Regions from separate parts of the Lysobacter sp. OAE881 genome, predicted to be linked through region 2. Evidence: riboswitches for the same ligand, from Rfam matches in the RefSeq annotation. Region 2 holds a riboswitch; each other region holds the start of a gene.
The links. A riboswitch is a leader RNA that binds a small molecule or an ion and turns the genes downstream of it on or off. The one in region 2 is predicted to bind cobalamin.
Positions count from the first base shown of each region.

Region 1: linked by a shared signal. The riboswitch ahead of ABIE51_RS17065 (ribonucleoside-diphosphate reductase subunit alpha) and the one ahead of btuB (TonB-dependent vitamin B12 receptor) in region 2 are both predicted to bind cobalamin.
Region 3: linked by a shared signal. The riboswitch ahead of btuB (TonB-dependent vitamin B12 receptor) and the one ahead of btuB (TonB-dependent vitamin B12 receptor) in region 2 are both predicted to bind cobalamin.

Region 1 is NZ_JBEPOG010000001.1:3,715,561-3,721,953, reverse strand. Features, by position in the region: gene ABIE51_RS17080 (DUF3999 domain-containing protein) at 1-254, shown strand, start outside; gene ABIE51_RS17075 (DUF4019 domain-containing protein) at 271-759, opposite strand; gene ABIE51_RS17070 (ribonucleotide-diphosphate reductase subunit beta) at 886-1,905, opposite strand; partial or broken gene ABIE51_RS17065 (ribonucleoside-diphosphate reductase subunit alpha) at 2,143-4,552, opposite strand; cobalamin riboswitch at 4,825-5,035, opposite strand; gene ABIE51_RS17060 (phosphoglycerate kinase) at 5,220-6,392, shown strand.
Region 2 is NZ_JBEPOG010000001.1:3,924,320-3,930,712, reverse strand. Features, by position in the region: gene btuB (TonB-dependent vitamin B12 receptor) at 1-1,850, opposite strand, end outside; cobalamin riboswitch at 2,012-2,211, opposite strand; gene ABIE51_RS18000 (TfoX/Sxy family protein) at 2,467-2,859, opposite strand; gene msrC (free L-methionine (R)-S-oxide reductase MsrC) at 2,856-3,341, opposite strand; gene bioD (dethiobiotin synthase) at 3,438-4,106, shown strand; gene ABIE51_RS17985 (efflux RND transporter periplasmic adaptor subunit) at 4,229-5,455, shown strand; gene ABIE51_RS17980 (multidrug efflux RND transporter permease subunit) at 5,465-6,393, shown strand, end outside.
Region 3 is NZ_JBEPOG010000001.1:1,066,757-1,073,149, forward strand. Features, by position in the region: gene otsB (trehalose-phosphatase) at 1-441, opposite strand, end outside; gene clpB (ATP-dependent chaperone ClpB) at 601-3,186, shown strand; cobalamin riboswitch at 3,291-3,511, shown strand; gene btuB (TonB-dependent vitamin B12 receptor) at 3,536-5,485, shown strand; gene ABIE51_RS04935 (hypothetical protein) at 5,514-6,092, shown strand; gene ABIE51_RS04940 (hypothetical protein) at 6,105-6,393, shown strand, end outside.

The DNA.
Region 1 (6,393 bases), 210 kb from region 2:
CCGGCAGTGCGCGCTCGATCCGTGCCGATGCGCCGATCGAACCGCTCGTCGAGGCCATGCGTACGCAGCGCGGCGCGCAGTGGCAGCCGGCCATCGCGACGTTGGGCGAGTCGACCGAGCGCGGCGGTGCGTCGGCGCTCACGCCCGCGCCGGTGCAGCGCGACTGGAAAACCTGGTTGCTGTGGGGCCTGCTGGTTGCCGGCGCGGCGCTCGTCGCCGGCTTCGCCATCAGCCTGCTTCGCAAGCCGCGATAGGCGCGCGCCGGCGCGATCAGTTGATCGTGTAGCCGGCCAGGCGCCAGGTGTTGTCGTCGTCGTAGTGGAGCGAGACGAGTTCCTCGGCGACGCGGTTGGTCGAGAACCGCGTCTGGAAGCGCGCGCTGACGTACGCGCCGGCCGGCACGTTGCCGCCAGCGGGCACGAGGTTTCGCGACACCGACGTCCATTCGCGCGACACCGGTGTGCCCAGCGCATTGCGCCGGGTGGCGATGCCGCCGACGAACTGTTTTTCGGTGGCGGCGGCGCGCGCGACGGGCGATGCGCCTTGCCAGACCTGCGCCGTCTGTCCCTGGTCGATCAGCTGCGCAACGGTGAGCGCCGCCTGCACGACGGCGTTGGGATCCACCGACGGCGCGGCGCGCACGACCGCCGCGGGGTTTGCGGGCGCGGGCTGCGGCGGCGTCGCGGGACGGGTCTGCGCGATGGCGGCGAACGAGGCGCTGAACAGCAGCGCGATGGCCAAGGGCGTACGTGCGTTCATGGTCGAACTCCGGTGTCGAAAGCGCGCGGAGTGTAAGTCTGTAGCGCACGCCGTAAACCGGACGCGACAGGCGACCTTGTCGCCTTGCCATTCGTCGGAAGGCATGGACGCGCGCCGCGCCGTTCGTCAGAACGCCGCGTCGAACGCCACTTCGCCCTCGACGCCGACCTGGTAGGCCGACACGCGGCGTTCGAAGAAGTTCGTCACTTCCTGCACGTCCTGCAGGTCCATGAAGGCGAACGGATTGGTCGCGTTGAAATGCTTCGGCAGGCCCAGCTGCGCGAGGCGCTGGTCGGCGCAGTACTGCAGGTACTGGCGCATGTCCTTCGGCGACAGCCCCGCGACGCCGCCGGACAGCACGTCCTGCGCGAACTGCATCTCGCATTCCACCGCTTCCTCCAGCATGCGGACCACCTGCGCCTTCAGTTCGTCGTCGAACAGGTGCGGCTCCTCCTCGCGCGCGGTGCGGATCACTTCGAACGCGAACGCCATGTGGCAGCTCTCGTCGCGGAACACCCAGTTCGTGCCCGACGCCAGCCCGTGCAGCAGCCCGCGCGAGCGCAGGTAGTAGACATAGGCGAACGCCGCGAAGAAGAACAGGCCTTCGATGCAGCACGCGAAACAGATCAGGTTGAGCAGGAACTGGCGACGCTGTTCGACGGTTTCGATCCGCTGCAAACCCTGGATCGAATCGATCCACTTGAAGCAGAACTCCGCCTTCGCGCGGATCGACGGAATGTTCTCCACCGCCGCGAAGGCCTTCGCGCGCGCGACCGGATCGGGCAGGTACGTATCCAGCAGCGTGAGGTAGAACTGCACGTGCAGCGCTTCCTCGTACAGCTGGCGCGACAGGTACATGCGCGCTTCGGGCGCGTTGATGTGCTGGTAGAGGTTCAGCACGAGGTTGTTCGCCACGATCGAATCGCCCGTGGCGAAGAACGCGACGAGGCGTTCGATCAGGTGGCGCTCGGCCGGCCCGAGCTTGTGCTTGAGGTCGTTGACGTCGAGCGAGAAGTCGACTTCCTCGACGGTCCACGTGTTGCGGATCGCGTCGCGGTACATCTCGTAGAACTGCGGGTAGCGCATCGGCCGCAGCGTGAGGTCAAAGCCGGGGTCGAGCAGGCGGGGCGTGTGCGACATGGTCATTCTCGTCTGGGACCTTGCCCTTCAGCGGCAGCCGTTCCGCGATCCTGCGGAAGGGGAGGGAGGCAGGCCACGCATCGGCTGCCGGCTGAAGGGAAGGTGTTCGGTAGTGCTTGAAATAGAATCCCTTCTCCCGTCCACGGGAGAAGGTGCCCGGCAGGGCGGATGAGGGCGCTCCACCGCACAGAGCGACTCGCCCTCACCCCAACCCCTCTCCCGCATGCGGGAGAGGGGCGTAAGTCACTGGCACGCCTCGCACGCTTCCGGATTCTCGAGCGAGCACGCCACCGCGTCGGCCGGCGTGACTTCCGGTTTCGGCGCCTGCGCGGCGGCGCCGCTCACCGTGGCCTTCGCGATCTTCGTCGCCGGTCGCGAGCGCAGGTAATACGTCGTCTTCAAGCCCTTCTTCCACGCGTACATGTACATCGACGACAGCTGGCCGATGTTCGGGCTTTCGATGAAGAGGTTGAGCGACTGGCTCTGGTCGATGAAGGCGCCGCGTTCTGCCGCCATATCGATGAGCGACCGCATCGGCAGTTCCCACGAGGTGCGATACACCGCGCGCAGCGATTCGGGAATCGCGTCGACGCCCTGGATCGAGCCTTCGGACATCTTGATGCGGTCGCGCAGTTCCGGCGTCCACAGGCCCAGCGCCTTCAGTTCCTCGACGAGATAACGGTTCACGACGAGGAAGTCGCCCGACAGCGTCTCGCGCTTGAACAGGTTCGACACCTGCGGCTCGATGCATTCGTAGCAGCCGGCGATCGACGCGATCGTGGCCGTCGGCGCGATCGCGACCAGCAGCGAGTTGCGCAGGCCGTGCTCGCGGATGCGTGCACGCAGCGCCTCCCAGCGTTCGGGGTCTTCGGGCACCACTCCCCACGCATCGAACTGCAGCTCGCCCTGCGCCGCGCGCGTGTCTTCGAAGCTGGGATGGCGGCCACGCTCCATCGCCAGTTCGTTGGACGCCGACAGCGCGTGGAAATAGATCGCTTCGGCGATGCGCGCCGACAACGCACGCGCCGCGTCGGAATCGAACGGCAGGCGCAGCTTGAAGAACACGTCCTGCAGGCCCATCACGCCCAGGCCGACCGGGCGCCACTTCAGGTTCGCGCGGCGTGCCGTTTCGATCGGATAGAAGTTGAGGTCGATGACGCGGTCGAGCTGGCGCACCGCAAGGCGCACGGTCTCGGCGAGCTTGTCGAAATCGAAGCGTCCGGCATCGCCATGCAGCGGGCCGTCGGCGAACACCTCGACGTGGTGCGAGAGATTGATCGACCCCAGGTTGCACACCGCGGTCTCGTCCTGAGACGTGACTTCCAGGATTTCCGTGCACAGGTTCGACAGGTGCACGACGTTGCCGTCGCGAGCGGTCTGGTTGCACGCGCGGTTGGACTTGTCCTTGAAGTTCATCCAGCCGTTGCCGGTCTGCGCGAGCGTGCGCATCATCCGCGCGTAGAGGTCGCGCGCCTTCACCTGCTTGGTCGCCAGTCCGGCGACTTCCGCCGCGCGGTAGGCGCGCATCGAACGCCTCGCCCCACAGGTCGGTCAGCTGCGGCACCTTCGCCGGATCGAACAGCGACCATTCGCCGTCGGCTTCGACGCGGCGCATGAATTCGTCGGGGATCCAGTTCGCGAGATTGAGGTTGTGCGTGCGGCGCGCCTCGTCGCCGGTGTTGTCGCGCAGTTCGAGGAACTCCTCGACGTCCGCATGCCAAGGCTCCAGGTACACGCACGCCGCGCCCTTGCGCTTGCCGCCCTGGTTCACCGCGGCGACGGACGCGTCCAGCGTCTTCAGCCACGGCACGATGCCGTTCGACAAACCGTTCGTGGAACGGATCAGCGAGCCGCGCGAGCGGATGCGCGTGTACGACAGGCCGATGCCGCCGCTGAACTTCGACAGCTTCGCCACGTCCATGTAGCGCTTGTAGATGCCTTCGAGCGAATCGTCCGGCGAATCGAGCAGGAAGCAGCTGGAGAGCTGCTCGTGCGTGGTGCCGGAGTTGAACAGCGTGGGCGAGGACGGGATGTAGTCCAGCTGCGCCATGCGCTTGTACAGCGCGAGCGCTTCGCCCACGTCCTCGCTCAGCGCGCAGGCGATGCGCAGGAAGAACTGCTGCGGCGTTTCGATCACCGTGCGCGCGGTCGGGTGGCGTAGCAGGTAGCGGTCGTAGAGCGTGCGCAGGCCGAAGTAGTCGAAGCGCTGGTTGTGCGCGTTGTCGATCGCGTCGTTGAGCTTGCGCGCGTGCGCCTGCACGAACGAGAGCAGGCGATCGTTGATCAGCCCCAGTTCGTGTCCGCGCTGGACCGATTGCGAGAACGCATGGATCTCGATGCCGGCCACTTCCTTCTCGATCACGCCCGCGAGCAGGCGCGCGGCCAGGCGACCGTACTCGGGCTCTTCGGCCGTGAGCAGCGCGGCGGTGCGGATCGACAGTTCGTCCAGTTCGCGCGTGGTCGCGCCGTCGTACAGGCCGGAAATCGTGCGCGTGGCCACGCGCATCGGATCGACGGAGAACAGGCCTTCGCACGCACGCGTCACGGCGCGGACGATCTTGTTGAGGTCGACCGGTTCGCGACGGCCACTGCGCTTGGTCACCGTCATGGTGAGGTTGGCGGCGGGCGGCGTCAGCGCGAAACCGGGGTCCATGTCGGATGCGCGGGTCTCGGGCGTGCGCGCGGCGCTCTCGCGGGCAGGCGTGGCGACGGGGGCTTGCGTGGTGGTGGTCATCGGCGACTCCGGTGCGTGGGCGCACGTCTGGCCGTCCTCTCCCTCGAAGGACGACGCGGGCGCGGGAGTCGAAGCGTGAATGCGGGGTGTCGCGCAGCCCGAGATTCGGGGCGGCGACGGCGCGAACCGTCGCGTGCAGCGACACCGACCGTCTTCCCTCCGAAGACTCCGTGGCCGGTCACCGCGCGGTGTGCAACGCGCGGTTGTCGGCAGGTCTTCGGACTCGGGACATGACGCGAACACGAAGGTCGCATCGCCTACCGGTAGCCGCTTCCCGGGCATCTCGCCCAGTGCCATGGCCACCTTCGTTTCCCATACCGCTGCGGGGCAGTGCTGGATTCCCACCAGCTTCCCGTTTTAAGCCGACCTGCGAAGGCCGGCACCGACGGGCCACAACATAGTGGGGGTGAGTGGATCCGTCAACGCAAAATCTTGTGGATAACAGCAGAATCGAACATGCGCGAGATTTGCCCATGCGGATGCGGCAGGGGACAATGCACGCCCTCGCGCCGCGCCCGCACGCTGCGCCGCGCCGTCGTCTCACCCCCATCCGCCCTTCCATTGAAGGGCCGCAGAGGAAGCTTCCATGTCCATCGTCCGCATGTCCGACCTCGACCTCCACGGCAAGCGCGTGCTCATCCGCGAAGACCTGAACGTGCCGATCGACGGCGGGCGCATCACCTCCGAACAGCGCATCACCGCCGCGTTGCCGACGATGAAGCTGGCGCTGGAAAAGGGCGCCGCGGTGATGGTCACCTCGCACCTGGGCCGTCCGAAGGAAGGCACGTGGACGCAGGAGGACTCGCTGGCGCCGGTCGCGAAGCGCCTGTCGGAACTGCTCGGCATTGACGTGCCGCTGGTGAAGGACTGGGTCGACGGCGTCGACGTGAAGCCGGGCCAGCTCGTGCTGCTGGAGAACTGCCGCATGAACGTCGGCGAGGGCAAGGACGACGAGGCGCTGTCGAAGAAGTACGCCGCGCTGTGCGACGTGTACGTCATGGACGCGTTCGGCACCGCGCATCGCGCACAGGCGTCCACGCACGGCGCGATCCGCCACGCGAAGGTCGCCGCCGGCGGCCCGCTGCTGATGGCCGAACTCGACGCGCTCGCCAAGGCGCTCGACAACCCGGCGCGCCCGCTGCTGGCGATCGTCGCCGGCTCGAAGGTGTCGACCAAGCTCGAACTGCTGTCGTCGCTGGTCTCGAAGGTCGACCAGCTGATCGTCGGTGGTGGCATCGCCAACACGTTCATCGCCGCGATGGGCCACGGCGTCGGCAAGTCCCTGGTCGAAATGGACCTCATCGACACGGCGAAGAAGATCATGGCCGATGCGAAGGCGCGCGGCGCGGACATCCCGGTGCCGGTCGACGTCGTCGTCGCGCCGGCGTTCGCCGCCGATGCGCCGGCGACGGTGAAGGCCGTCGATGCCGTGGGCGCGGACGACATGATCCTCGACATCGGCCCGCAGACCGCCGCGCGTTATGCCGAACTGATCAAGGCCGCCGGCACCGTCGTGTGGAACGGTCCGGTCGGCGTATTCGAATTCGACGCCTTCGGCAAGGGCACCGAAGTGCTCGCGCGTGCGATCGCCGCATCGAAGGCGTTCTCGATCGCCGGCGGCGGCGACACGCTTGCGGCCGTGGACAAGTACGGCATCGAGGATGACGTGTCGTACATCTCCACCGGCGGCGGCGCGTTCCTGGAATTCCTGGAAGGCAAGGAACTGCCGGCGGTCGCGGCGCTGAAGGCGCGCGCGTAAC
Region 2 (6,393 bases):
CGCAGCGTCAGGAACCACTCCCGTCCACCCTGGTTGTAGAACGCGACGGTCTCGTAATCGCGATCGAACACGTTCGCCACGCGGGCCTGCAGCGTGAGCGAGGAGGTGATCGCATACTCCGCGCGCAGGTCGAGCGTGCCGTAGCCGCCGAGGCGACGGGTGTTGGCGACGTCATCGAAACGCGAGCCTTCACCCACCGCGGTCGCGCCGATGCGGAACTTGCCGAAGGCGCGATCCACATCGACGCGGGCGCTGTTCTTCGCGCGACGCGCGAGGTCGTTGCCTTCGTAGAAGCCGCTGCGGTTCTCGGTGTCGAGGTAGCTGATCGCACCGTTGATCGTCCATTCGGCCACCGTGGTGTCCACGCCGAGTTCGGCCCCGCGCATGCGCGCGCGCTCGACGTTGTTCGGCAGGCCGATCGCCGCGTCGAAGGCGATCAGGTCGTCCACGTCGGTGTCGAAGGTATCCAGGCGTACGTTGAACGTCTCGCCGCGCCACGCGACGCCCAGTTCCCACGTCTCCGAATCTTCCGGACGCAGGTTCGCGTTGCCGAAGAACGGGTAGTACAGCTCGTTGAACGTCGGCGCCTTGAACGCGCTGCCGTAGCCGGCGGTGACGCGCCAGTTCTGCGCGAACTCGATGCCCCACGCGGCGCTGCCGGTGGTGTGGCCGCCGAACTGCTCGTTGTCGTCGCGACGCACGGATGCCTCCAGCGACTGCGCACCTATGCGGCCCTGGTACTGCACGAACGCCGCCTTGTTGTCGCGCGACAGCTCGTCGTACTCGGTCGTGCTGCTCACGCTGTCGTCGAGCCAGTCCAGGCCCACGCTCAGCAGGTGCTTCTCGGCGAGGCCGAAATCGCCCTGCAGCGTCGCGCTGTCGCGGTAGGTGCTGAAGTAGTCGAGGTAGGTGTCGCCGAGGTAGTTGTCCGACGCATCGGTGTTGCGGCCGGCGGTGAGGTGCAGGTCGACGCGGTCGTTCGGGTGCCAGCGCAGCTTGCCGCCGACGACCTGCTGCACGGTCTTCGCGCGATCGGTGAAGTCGCCGTCGAATTCGTTGTCGCCTTCGTTGCGCAGGCCGTGGCCTTCCAGGCTCCACTGCTCGTTGAACTCGATGCCGCCGCGGACCGACAGCGCGTCGCGCGTGTAGCCGTCGCGGTCGGGCTGCGAATCCGGCGCGATGAAGCAGCCGGCGCCGTCGAAGGTCACCGGGTCGAAATAGCCGCGGCACGCGTTGATGCCCTGCGTGTGGCTGTGCGAGTAGTCCGCACCAAACCACGTGCGGCCGCTGCGGCCGCCGAAGCCGGTGGCGAATTCGTTGAGGCCGTTGGAACCGCCACCGACCGTGACGCGCGGCGCGAAGCCTTCGCGGTCGCGGCGCGTGAACACCTGGATCACGCCGCCGATGGCGTCGGCGCCGTAGAGGCTCGAACGCGGACCACGCACGATCTCGACGCGATCGATCAGGTCGACCGGGAGATCCTGGAGCGACGCGAGGCCCGACGTCGCCGAGCCGATGCGGATTCCGTCGACGAGCACGAGCACGTGGTCGGACTCGGCGCCGCGCAGGAACAGCGTGGTGAGCTTGCCCGCGCCGCCCTGGTTCGACAGCGAGATGCCGGCGCGACCGCGCAGCAGGTCGGGCAGCGAGCGCGCCTGGCTGCGGCGGATCTGCTCGGCGTCGATCACCTCGACCGGTGCGAGCGCATCGTTGACGGTGACCGCGGTGCGGTTGGCGGTGACGACGACTTCGTCCAGGTCCGTCGCCTGCGGCGCGGCGTGCGCGAGCAGGGGCAGGGCGGACGCGCAGGCCAGGGCGAGCGCTTGGACGTGGAGGCTGCGGAAGGACATCGGGGTTCTCCGGCGCGTGTTCGCGCCAACGGCAAGGGGAACGGTTGCCGGGAGAATCGAGGCTGCGGACAAGGGCGCGGACGCACCGACGTCGCCGCCGCGACGCCCTCCGCATCGCAACCAGGGGTGGTCCGGCCTGTCGCCAGGCGGTCCGTGCGGAGAGGCCGGTCTCCGGACTCGCGAGGCAGGACAGGGTCCTCGGGCTGCGGCGCCTTCCCGTGCGTGCGCACAGTGGCCAGTGCCGAACCCGGATCCGGATGGATCCGCCTTCGCTTACCGTTGCGGGGGCAGTGCCGGAATGGCCGCGTGGGCGTCACCGGCTTCCCGTTTCAACCCGTGGGCAGACGCCGCCGGGTCACCTCGAAGCGGGGCGAAGTCTACGGCATTTTCTCAGCGAAGCCAGTTGAAAGCCCCTCTCCCGTTTGCGGGAGAGGGGTTGGGGTGAGGGCAGGAGGCGTGGGCAACTATCTGGAAAGCATCGGCATCGATCGATGTCGACGCAGCCATCCGTGGCGAAAGGAGACCGGCTTGCGGTACGCCCGGCCCGGCCATCCTGGCCGGTCGTTCGCCCTTCGCCTTCGGGCACCTTCTCCCGCTTGCGGGAGAAGGGAAAAGCTCAGTCCCGATCCGCCGGCTCGTCGAACAGCGTGGGCATCGCGATGCTTTCTTCCTCGCGCGCCATCTGGGTCGTGGTAACCGGCGCGGCGGCCGGCTTGTAGCGCGGCGGCGGCAGCAACGCGGTGGCCGCGTCGGCGGCGAGGATCAACTCGCTGCGGCGTTCGTCGGAGATTTCCTGCCAGTGGCAGTCCTGCAGCGCGCCTTCGATGGCGTAGAGCAGGTTGAGCGTCGGCTTGAAGCCTGCACGCTTGACGCGCATGAAGGCTTCCACCGTGCCGGCGGCCGCGAGGTCCTCGCGCGTGCGCAGGCCGACCTGGCGCAGCCAGGCGGCGGACTTGGGGCCGATGTTGCGCAGCTTGTCGGCCTGCTTCGGGTCGGGCTTGTCGGTCATTCCAGTGACTCCACGAAAGCCCGCGCGATTGCCTCCAGGCCGTGCTGGTCTTCAACGTCGAAACGATCCTGAACCGGACTGTCGAGGTCGAAAACGCCGATCAGCGCGCCCGTCGACGACACCAGCGGGACGACGAGCTCGGAGTTGGAGGCCGAGTCGCAGGCGATATGGCCCGGGAACGCATGCACGTCGGCGATGCGCTGCGTCTGGCGGGTCGAGGCCGCGGCACCGCACACGCCCTTGTCGAGCGGGATGCGCACGCAGGCCGGCAGGCCCTGGAACGGGCCGACGACCAGTTCGGTGCCGTCGAAGAAATAGAATCCGGCCCAGTTGAGCTGCGGCAGCGCGTTGTACACCAGCGCCGACAGGTTGGCGGCATTGGCGATGCGATCGCGCTCGCCGTGCATCAGCGCCCGGGCCTGCGCAAGCAGCTGTTCGTATTGTTCCGGCTTGCTGCCGCTTAGACTTGCGCTGGTGAACATGAGTGCCTCGAACCTGCCGTCGCATAGTGCCTGGGATGCCAGTGTAGATGGGGCCGGACCGCATCGCCGCAACCGGCTCGGCGGGCAGGTGCGGCGATGACGCGCGGCTGGTTCGTCACCGGCACCGACACGGGCATCGGCAAATCGCTGGCCAGTGCGACGCTGCTGCACACGCTGCGCGCGGGCGGGCAGCGTGCGGTGGGCATGAAGCCACTGGCGAGCGGTTGCGAATCCACGCCCGACGGGTGGCGCAACGAGGACGCCCTCGCGCTGCAGGCGGCGAGCGATCCGCGACCGGCCTACGACGACGTCAATCCGTTCGCGCTGCCCAACCCGCTGGCGCCGGAGCTCGCGGCCGCCGATGCCTGCATTCGCGTTACCCTTGCGCCCATCGTGTCCGCATTCCAGCGCCTGTCCTCGCAGGCCGATGCGGTGGTCGTGGAAGGCGTGGGCGGCTGGGCCGCGCCACTGTCGGCCGACCTGGACCAGGTCGACCTGGTGCGCGCGCTCCACCTGCCGGTGGTGATGGTCGTGGGCCTGCGGCTGGGCTGCATCAACCACGCGCGCCTGACTGCGCGTGCGATAGAACACGACGGATTGCGGCTTGCGGGCTGGATCGCCAACGACATCGACCCGGCGATGGCCCGCGCCGACGACAACTTCGAGCTGCTGAAGCAGCGGCTCCCGGTGAAATGCTGGGGACGGCTCCCGTTCCGCGAAATGCCCGATCCCGCACAGCTGTGGTCTTTGCTCCAACCGGCCTGATCGTCGATAGGCGTGACCAATGGGAGATGGGCTGCTCCCGAGCAATGCTAGACTGATCGGTATAGGAATTCGAACCCGTCCGGGCTTCACCGCTCGTCATGAAGGAACTGGAGTCTTCCCCCATGGTCAAGAACCCGCGCACGGTGGCGATCGCCGCCGCGTTGGCCCTCGCACTGTCCGCCTGCGGCGGCAAGGATCAAGCCCAGCAGGGTGGCGGCATGCCGCCGCCGGAAGTCGGCGTGGTCACGGTGAAGCCGGGCGACGTGCCGTTGCAGAAGGATCTGGTGGGCCGGCTGGCCGCCTTCCGCAGCGCCGACGTGCGCGCCCGCGTGCCGGGCGTGCTCCAGCGCCGCGTCTACGAGGAAGGCAGCGACGTGAAGGCCGGGCAGGTGCTGTTCCTGATCGATCCGGCGCCGTTGCAGGCCGAAGTCGGCCAGGCCCAGGCCTCGCTGGCCTCGGCGCAGGCCAACTACGCCAATTCCAAGGCCGCGGCCGATCGCGCCCGTCGCCTCGCCCCGGACAAGTTCGTCTCGCAGTCCGACCTGGACAACGCGCTGGCCGCCGAGCGCAGTGCCGGCGCGTCGGTGAAGCAGGCCGAGGCCGCGCTGGCCAACGCCCGCATCAACCTCGGCTACGCCACGGTCACCGCGCCGATCAGCGGCCGCGCCAACCAGCAGCAGGTCACCGAAGGCGCGCTCGTCGGCCAGGGCACGGCCACGCTGCTGACCACGGTGGACCAGATCGACCAGCTGTACGTGAACTTCTCACTCAGCGTCAGCGAGCTGGAGCAGGTGCGTCGCGCCCAGCAGCTGGCCGGCGATTCGAAGGTGCAGGTGATCCTGCCCGACGGCACGCCGTACGAGCATCCGGGCAAGCTGGACTTCTCCGGCGACGTCGTGGATCCGACCACCGGCGCGATCGCGTTGCGTGCGCTGATCCCGAATCCGGAAAAGAACCTGCTGCCAGGCACGTTCGTGACGCTGCAGGCGACGCTCGGCACGCAGCCGAATGCCTATCTGGTCCCGCAGACCGGCCTGCAGCGCGACGCGAAGAGCGCGTACGTGCTGGTGGTCGGCAGCGACGGCAAGGTCGCGCGCAAGGACGTCCGCGCCGAGCGCCAGCAGGGTGGCAACTGGGTCGTGACGCAGGGCCTGTCGCCGAACGACCAGGTGATCGTCTCGGGCGTGCAGCGTGCGCAGCCGGGTTCGCCGGCCACCGCCAAGCCGGCCGACGCCGGCGATGCGGGCAAGCCGGGTGCCGCGGCCGCGCCGGGCGCTCCCGCGCAGGGACAGGCTGGCCAGAAGCCGGCTGAAAAGGCCGCCGGTCAGGAACCGGCCAAGAAGGACTAATCCCCCGCCATGTCCAGATTCTTCATCAACCACCCGGTCTTCGCCTGGGTCATCGCGATCCTGATCTCGCTTTGCGGCGTGCTCGCGATCCTGAACCTCGGCGTCGAGTCGTATCCCTCCATCGCGCCGCCGCAGGTGACGGTGTCCGCGTCGTATCCCGGCGCTAGCGCCGAGACGGCCGAAGGCGCGGTCACGCAGGTCATCGAGCAGCAGCTGACGGGCATCGACAACCTCGTCTACTTCTCCTCCTCGTCCAGCTCCAGCGGCGGCTCGAACATCACCCTGACGTTCGCGCCGGGCACCGATCCGGACATCGCGCAGGTGCAGGTGCAGAACAAGGTCGCACTCGCCACGCCGCGACTGCCGACCGAAGTGACGCAGCAGGGCGTGGTCGTCGCCAAGGCGAACGCGGGCTTCCTGAAGGTCGTCGCGCTGCGCTCGGACGACGAGTCGATGGACCGCGACGCGCTGAGCGACATCATCGCCTCGCGCGTGCTCGACCAGATCGCGCGCGTGCCAGGCGTGGGCAGCACGCAGCTGTTCGGCAGCGAATACGCGATGAACATCTGGCTGAATCCCGATCGCCTGCGTGGCTTCGGGTTGTCGGCCACGCAGGTGCTGCAGGCGGTGCGCTCGCAGAACGTGCAGTTCGCCGCCGGCAAGATCGGCGCCGACCCCGCGCCGGTGGAGCAGGGCTTCACCGCGACGGTGTCCGCCGAAGGCCGCTTCAGCACGCCCGAGCAGTTCGGCAACATCATCCTGCGCACCAACACCGACGGCACCTCGGTGCGCCTGCGTGACGTCGCGCGCGTGGGCCTGGGCGCGACGTCGTACGGCTTCGACAGCCGCTGGGACGGCAAGCCCGCGGCCGGTTTCGCGATCCAGCTGGCGCCGGGCGCCAATGCGCTGGGCGTGGCCGAAGCCGTCACCAAGCGCAT
Region 3 (6,393 bases), 2.9 Mb from region 2:
GTACTGGCGCAGCAGGTCTTCCGCGTCGGGCGCGGCACGCCAGTGCAGCGCGATCGTGGTGCCCTTGTCCTCGACGCGCGCGCCCGGATACCGCTGCGCAAGCGCCCGGCCCCAGGCCACGGCCTGGTCGAGTGCCACCGGGCGCGGATGGCGTTCCTGGTGCCCGTCCTCGCGCCGCTCCAGCCCGTGCAGGCCCACGGCGGGCAGTTTCAGCGGGGCGAACAGCTCGTCCAGCTGCGCCAGTCGCCGGCCGCTCACCAGCGCGAGTGCGCCGTCCAGGCGCCCGTGCAGCACGGCGAGCACATCGATGAGGCCCGGGTCCACCGCCACGTCGCCCGGAACATCGGCGAAATCCAGCAGCGTGCCGTCGACATCGAGGAACAGCGCCCATTCGGAGGACACCGCGGGCGGGGCGGGCAGGGAGAGGGTCGGCGTGGACATGCACGCATTGTGAACACGGGCATGTCAGCATGAAGTGGACGCGTCGTAATGACGGCAATCCGCGGGCCCGGGCGTTGAATCGGGCAAGGCGAGCCCGCATCTGGTGCACATTCGCGGTCGCGTATTGCCGGCCGCCACCAAGTGACAAGGGAATCCTCCATGCGAATGGACAAACTCACCTCGCGCTTCCAGCAGGCACTGCAGGACGCGCAGTCGCTGGCGCTCGGCCGCGACCACACCATCATCGAACCCGTGCACCTGATGACGGCGCTGCTCGACCAGAACGGCGGCAGCACGCGCCCCCTGCTTGCGCAGGCCGGCGTCAACGTGCCGCTGCTGCGCGAACGCCTGGGCGAAGCGCTGGAAAAGCTGCCGAAAGTGACGGGACAAGCCGGGCAGATCAGCGTCGGCAACGACCTGTCGCGCCTGCTCAATGTCACCGACAAGCTCGCGCAGCAGCGCGGCGATGCGTTCATCGCCAGCGAGCTGTTCGTGCTGGCCGCGCTGGACGACAACGGCGACGTCGGCCGCGCATTGAAGGCCGCCGGCGCCAGCAAGGACAAACTCGAAGCGGCCATCGCCAAGGTCCGCGGAGGCGAAAGCGTGCAGTCCGAAAATGCCGAAGACCAGCGCCAGGCGCTGGAGAAGTACACCATCGACCTCACCGCGCGCGCGGAGAACGGAAAGCTCGATCCGGTCATCGGTCGCGATGAGGAGATCCGTCGCACCATCCAGGTGCTGCAGCGTCGCACCAAGAACAATCCGGTGCTGATCGGCGAACCCGGCGTGGGCAAGACGGCGATCGTCGAAGGCCTCGCGCAGCGCATCATCAATGGCGAAGTGCCCGAAGGCCTGCGCGGAAAGCGCGTGCTCTCGCTGGACATGGGCGCGCTGATCGCAGGCGCGAAGTTCCGCGGCGAGTTCGAGGAGCGCCTGAAGGCCGTGCTCAACGACCTGGCGAAGAACGAAGGCCAGATCATCCTGTTCATCGACGAACTGCACACGATGGTCGGCGCCGGCAAGGCCGAAGGCGCGATGGACGCCGGCAACATGCTCAAGCCCGCGCTCGCGCGTGGCGAGCTGCACTGCATCGGTGCCACGACGCTGGACGAATACCGCCAGTACATCGAGAAGGACGCCGCACTCGAACGCCGCTTCCAGAAGGTGTTCGTCGGCGAGCCGAGCGTGGAAGACACCATCGCGATCCTGCGCGGCCTGAAGGAGAAGTACGCCGTGCACCACGGCGTGGAGATCACCGATCCGGCGATCGTCGCCGCGGCCACGCTCTCCAACCGCTACATCAGCGATCGCCAGCTGCCCGACAAGGCCATCGACCTGATGGACGAGGCGGCATCGCGCATCCGCATGGAGATCGACTCCAAGCCGGAGGAGCTCGATCGCAAGGAACGTCGCCTCATCCAGCTCAAGATCCAGCGCGAGGCGCTGAAGAAGGAGAAGGACGCCGAATCCCGTCAGCGCCTGGCCGACCTGGAAGACGAGATCGCGCGCCTGGAGCGCGAGTTCAACGATCTGGAAGAAGTGTGGAAGGCCGAGAAGGCCACGCTGCAGGGCGCCACGAAGATCAAGGAACAGATCGAGCAGGCCAAGCTCGAACTCGAAGCGGCGCAGCGCCGGCAGGACTTCGCGAAGATGAGCGAGATCCAGTACGGCACGCTGCCCGAACTCGAGAAGCAGCTGCGTGCCGCGCAGGAAGCCGAAACCAAGGGCTTCACGCTGCTGCAGGACAAAGTGACCGCGGAGGAAATCGCCGAGGTCGTCGCGCGCTGGACCGGCATTCCGGTCAGCAAGATGCTCGAAGGCGAGCGCGAGAAACTGCTACGCATGGAAGAGCAGCTGCACACGCGCGTGGTCGGTCAGGAAGAGGCGATCAAGGTCGTGTCCGACGCGGTGCGTCGTTCGCGCGCGGGGTTGTCGGATCCGAACCGGCCGTCGGGCTCGTTCCTGTTCCTCGGCCCGACCGGCGTGGGCAAGACGGAACTGTGCAAGGCGCTGGCCGAATTCCTGTTCGACTCCTCCGATGCGATGGTGCGCATCGACATGAGCGAGTTCATGGAGAAGCATTCGGTGAGCCGCCTCGTCGGCGCGCCCCCGGGCTACGTCGGCTATGAAGAGGGCGGTTACCTCACCGAAGCGGTGCGTCGTCGTCCGTACAGCGTGATCCTGCTCGACGAAGTCGAGAAGGCGCATCCGGACGTGTTCAACATCCTGCTGCAGGTGCTGGACGATGGCCGCCTTACCGACGGCCAGGGTCGCACCGTGGATTTCCGCAACACGGTCATCGTGATGACGAGCAACCTCGGCAGCCAGATGATCCAGGAGATGTCTGGCGACGACACGCCGCAGGCCTACCTGCAGATGAAGAGCGCGGTGATGGGCGTGGTGCAGTCGCACTTCCGCCCGGAGTTCATCAATCGCCTCGACGACATCGTCGTCTTCCATCCGCTGGACAAGCAGCAGATCCGCCAGATCGCGCGCATCCAGCTCAACGGACTGGAAAAGCGCCTCGCCGAGCGCGGCCTGAAGCTGGTGCTGTCGGACGATGCGCTCAACCTGCTGGGCAACGTCGGCTTCGATCCGGTGTATGGCGCGCGTCCGTTGAAGCGGGCGATCCAGCAGCAACTGGAGAATCCGCTCGCATCGAAGATCCTCGCCGGCGAGTTCACCAGCGGCGACACCGTGCATGTCGAAGCGCAGGGCGGGCAGCTGGTATTCCGCAAGGACTGACACGCGCCGGCATCGACGAGCGCCGCCAACGAAAGCCCCGCAGCCTCTGCGGGGCTTTTCTTTTTGCGGGCGGCCACGCGGGTTGCCGGAGGGCCCGATGCTGTTACCATGCCCGCGCCCAAGGTGACCGCCGGCTTGTCCGGTGGTTGAAACGGGAATCCGGTGCGCCCTTCGTGGCAATTCCGGAGCTGCCCCCGCAACGGTAGGCGAGACAAGGTTCCGCACACAGCCACTGTGCTCACGCATGGGAAGGCGCGGACCGGAAGCGCAGGAATTCCTGCCTTCGCTCGCGAGCCCGGAGACCGGCCCTGGTGCGACGTGACATGCGGTGGGCGAATGTCATGCGGCCATGGTCTCTCCGTGTGCCGTCATCACGCCGTCCTTCCGCCTGTCCTTTCCAACGTTCCCGCGCGGGCAGGCGCGGTCAAGGAGTGTGCTCGTGCATCCGCATCACCGGTTGTTCCGCCGCCGCGCGCTGGCGGTTTCGCTGTTGTCGTGTGTTTTTTCCGCATCGCCCGCATGGGCCGACGCCGCCACCGACCTGGACCAGGTCGTCGTCACCGCCACCCGCACCGCGCAGACGCAGGACCAGGCCCTCGCCGCGGTCACCGTCATCGCGCGCGAGGAGATCGAACGCCTGCAGCCGGCCTCGCTGCCCGACCTGCTGACCGGTCGCGCGGGCATTTCGATGGCCAACAACGGCGGCCCGGGCAAATCGACGTCGGTGTTCCTGCGCGGTACCGAATCCGACCACGTGCTGGTGCTCGTCGATGGCGTGAAGATCGGGTCGGCCACCAGCGGCGGCGCATCGCTGCAGGACATTCCGGTCGAACAGATCGAACGGGTGGAGATCGTCCGCGGGCCCTTCTCCAGTCTCTATGGGTCCGAAGCGATCGGCGGCGTGATCCAGATCTTCACCCGTCGCCCGCAAGGCGCGTTCACGCCGAGTGCCAGCGCGGCCGTGGGCAGCGAAAACACGCAGCGATTCACTGCCGGCCTGAGCGGAACGTCGCAGGATGAAGCACGCGGCGGCTGGTACGTCGTCAATGCCGCGCATGAAAACACCGACGGCATCAACGCGTATCGCGGCACGCGCAACTTCGATCCCGACAAGGACGGCTATCGCAACAGTTCGCTGACGCTGCAGGGCGGCATGCGGTTCTCCGAACGCTGGGACGCCGACCTGCGCGCCTTCCGCGCGGAAGGCCACAACGAGTACGACGGCAGCGTCAACAACGAAGCCGACACGGTGCAGCAGGTCGTCGGCGGTCGCGTCCGCTACGTGCCGAGCGAACGCGCGAAGTTCACCGCGAGCGTCGGCACCAGTGCGGACCTGAGCGAGAACTTCCTCGACGGCGTGTATTCGTCGACGTTCGACACGCGACGTGAACTGGGTTCGTTGCAGTCCGATGTCGACGTTGCGTCCGGGCTGCTCACGCTCGGCTTCGACTGGCTTGGCGATGAAGTGGACAGCAACACCGACTACGATCGCGATCGCCGGATCAACCGCGGCGTGTTCGGCCAATGGCAGCAGGCCTTCGGCACGCAGTCGCTGCAGGCCAGCGTGCGCCGCGACGACGACAGCCAGTTCGGCGGAAAGACCACCGGCAGCGTGCTGTGGGGCTGGGACTTCACCGACGAACTGCGCCTGGGCGCGAGCTACGGCACCGCGTTCAAGGCGCCGACGTTCAACGAACTGTACTTCCCCGGCTACGGCAATCCAGAGCTCGGTCCCGAGAACTCGCGCAGCGTCGAACTCAGCCTGCGCGGCGAGCACGGCTGGGGCACGTGGTCGCTCAATGCGTTCGAGACGAAGATCGACGACCTGATCGCCTTCGATGCCTCGCTGGGCGACATGGGCGGGCCGAACAACATCGATCGCGCGCGCATCCGCGGCGTCGAAGCGGTGGCAGGCGTCACGTGGTGGGACTGGAACCTGCGCACGAGCCTGACGTGGCTGGATCCGGTCAACGACGGCGACAACGCCAGCCACGGCAACGTGCTGCCGCGTCGCGCGAAGCAGTCCGGCCGCATCGATGCCGACCGGCGTTTCGGGCGGTTCAGTGCGGGCGCGAGCGTCACCGGCGCGGGCGAGCGCTACGACAACCTGACCAACACCACGCGCCTGGCCGGTTATGGGCTGGCCGACTTCCGCGCCGGGTTCGCGATCACCGATGAGTGGAGCGTGCAGGCCACGCTGCGAAACGCGTTCGACAAGCGCTACGAAACCGCCGCGCTCTACAACCAGCCCGGTCGCACCTGGCTGCTGACCGTCCGCTATCAACCCGTCGTCCGCTGATCGGACGACATCACCTGCGAGGTCGTCGATGAAACCCCTGCCACGCAACGTCAACCTGACACTGTTCGCCGCGTTCGCGACGTTCATGGTCGCCACGCGCTTCCATCACTTCGGCGACGTGCTGCACCTGCCGGATGCGTCGATGGCGCTGTTCTTCCTCGGCGGGCTGTACCTGCGAAAGCACTGGCGGTTCGCGGCGTTCATCGCACTGGCGGTGGTCATCGACTGGATCGCGATCGAACACGCCGGCGTCAGCGATTTCTGCGTGACGCCGGCGTACTCGTTCCTGCTCCCGGCGTACGGCGTGCTCTGGTACGCCGGGCGGCTCTACGCAAGCCGCTTCGACACGCGATGGCGTTCGCTGCTGGGAACGACGGCCGTGGCGCTCGTCGCGTCGTCGCTGTCGTTCGCGATCTCCAACGGCGCGTTCTACTGGCTGGGCGGACGCTACGCGGATCCGCATTTCGCCGAGTACGTGGCCCGCGCGTGGCAATGGGGCCCGCTGTTCGTGCGCACGACGATGACCTACGTCGTCGTTGCCTTGGCAGTGCATGCGATCGCGGCGTCCGCGCTCGCCTTCCGTGCCGAACGCACGGCCGACCGCTGAACGGAGACGATCATGTCCGAGCTTCCTACTGCTTCCGCGAGCCCACTTCCGATTGCCTCGACACGGACGCAGATCCTCGTCGGTGGTGCGCTCGCCGCGCTGATGATCGCCACGCGCGGCCAGCACTTCGCCAGCGTGGATGCGCTGCCGAGTGCATCGTGGGCCGTGTTCTTCCTTGCCGGCGCGTTGTTGCGGCCGATGTGGGCGCTGCCGACGTTCTTCGTGTTGTCGTCGGTTCTGGATTTCGCCAGCCTCGCGACCGGCACGATCACCGACTGGTGCCTGTCGCCCGCGTACTGGG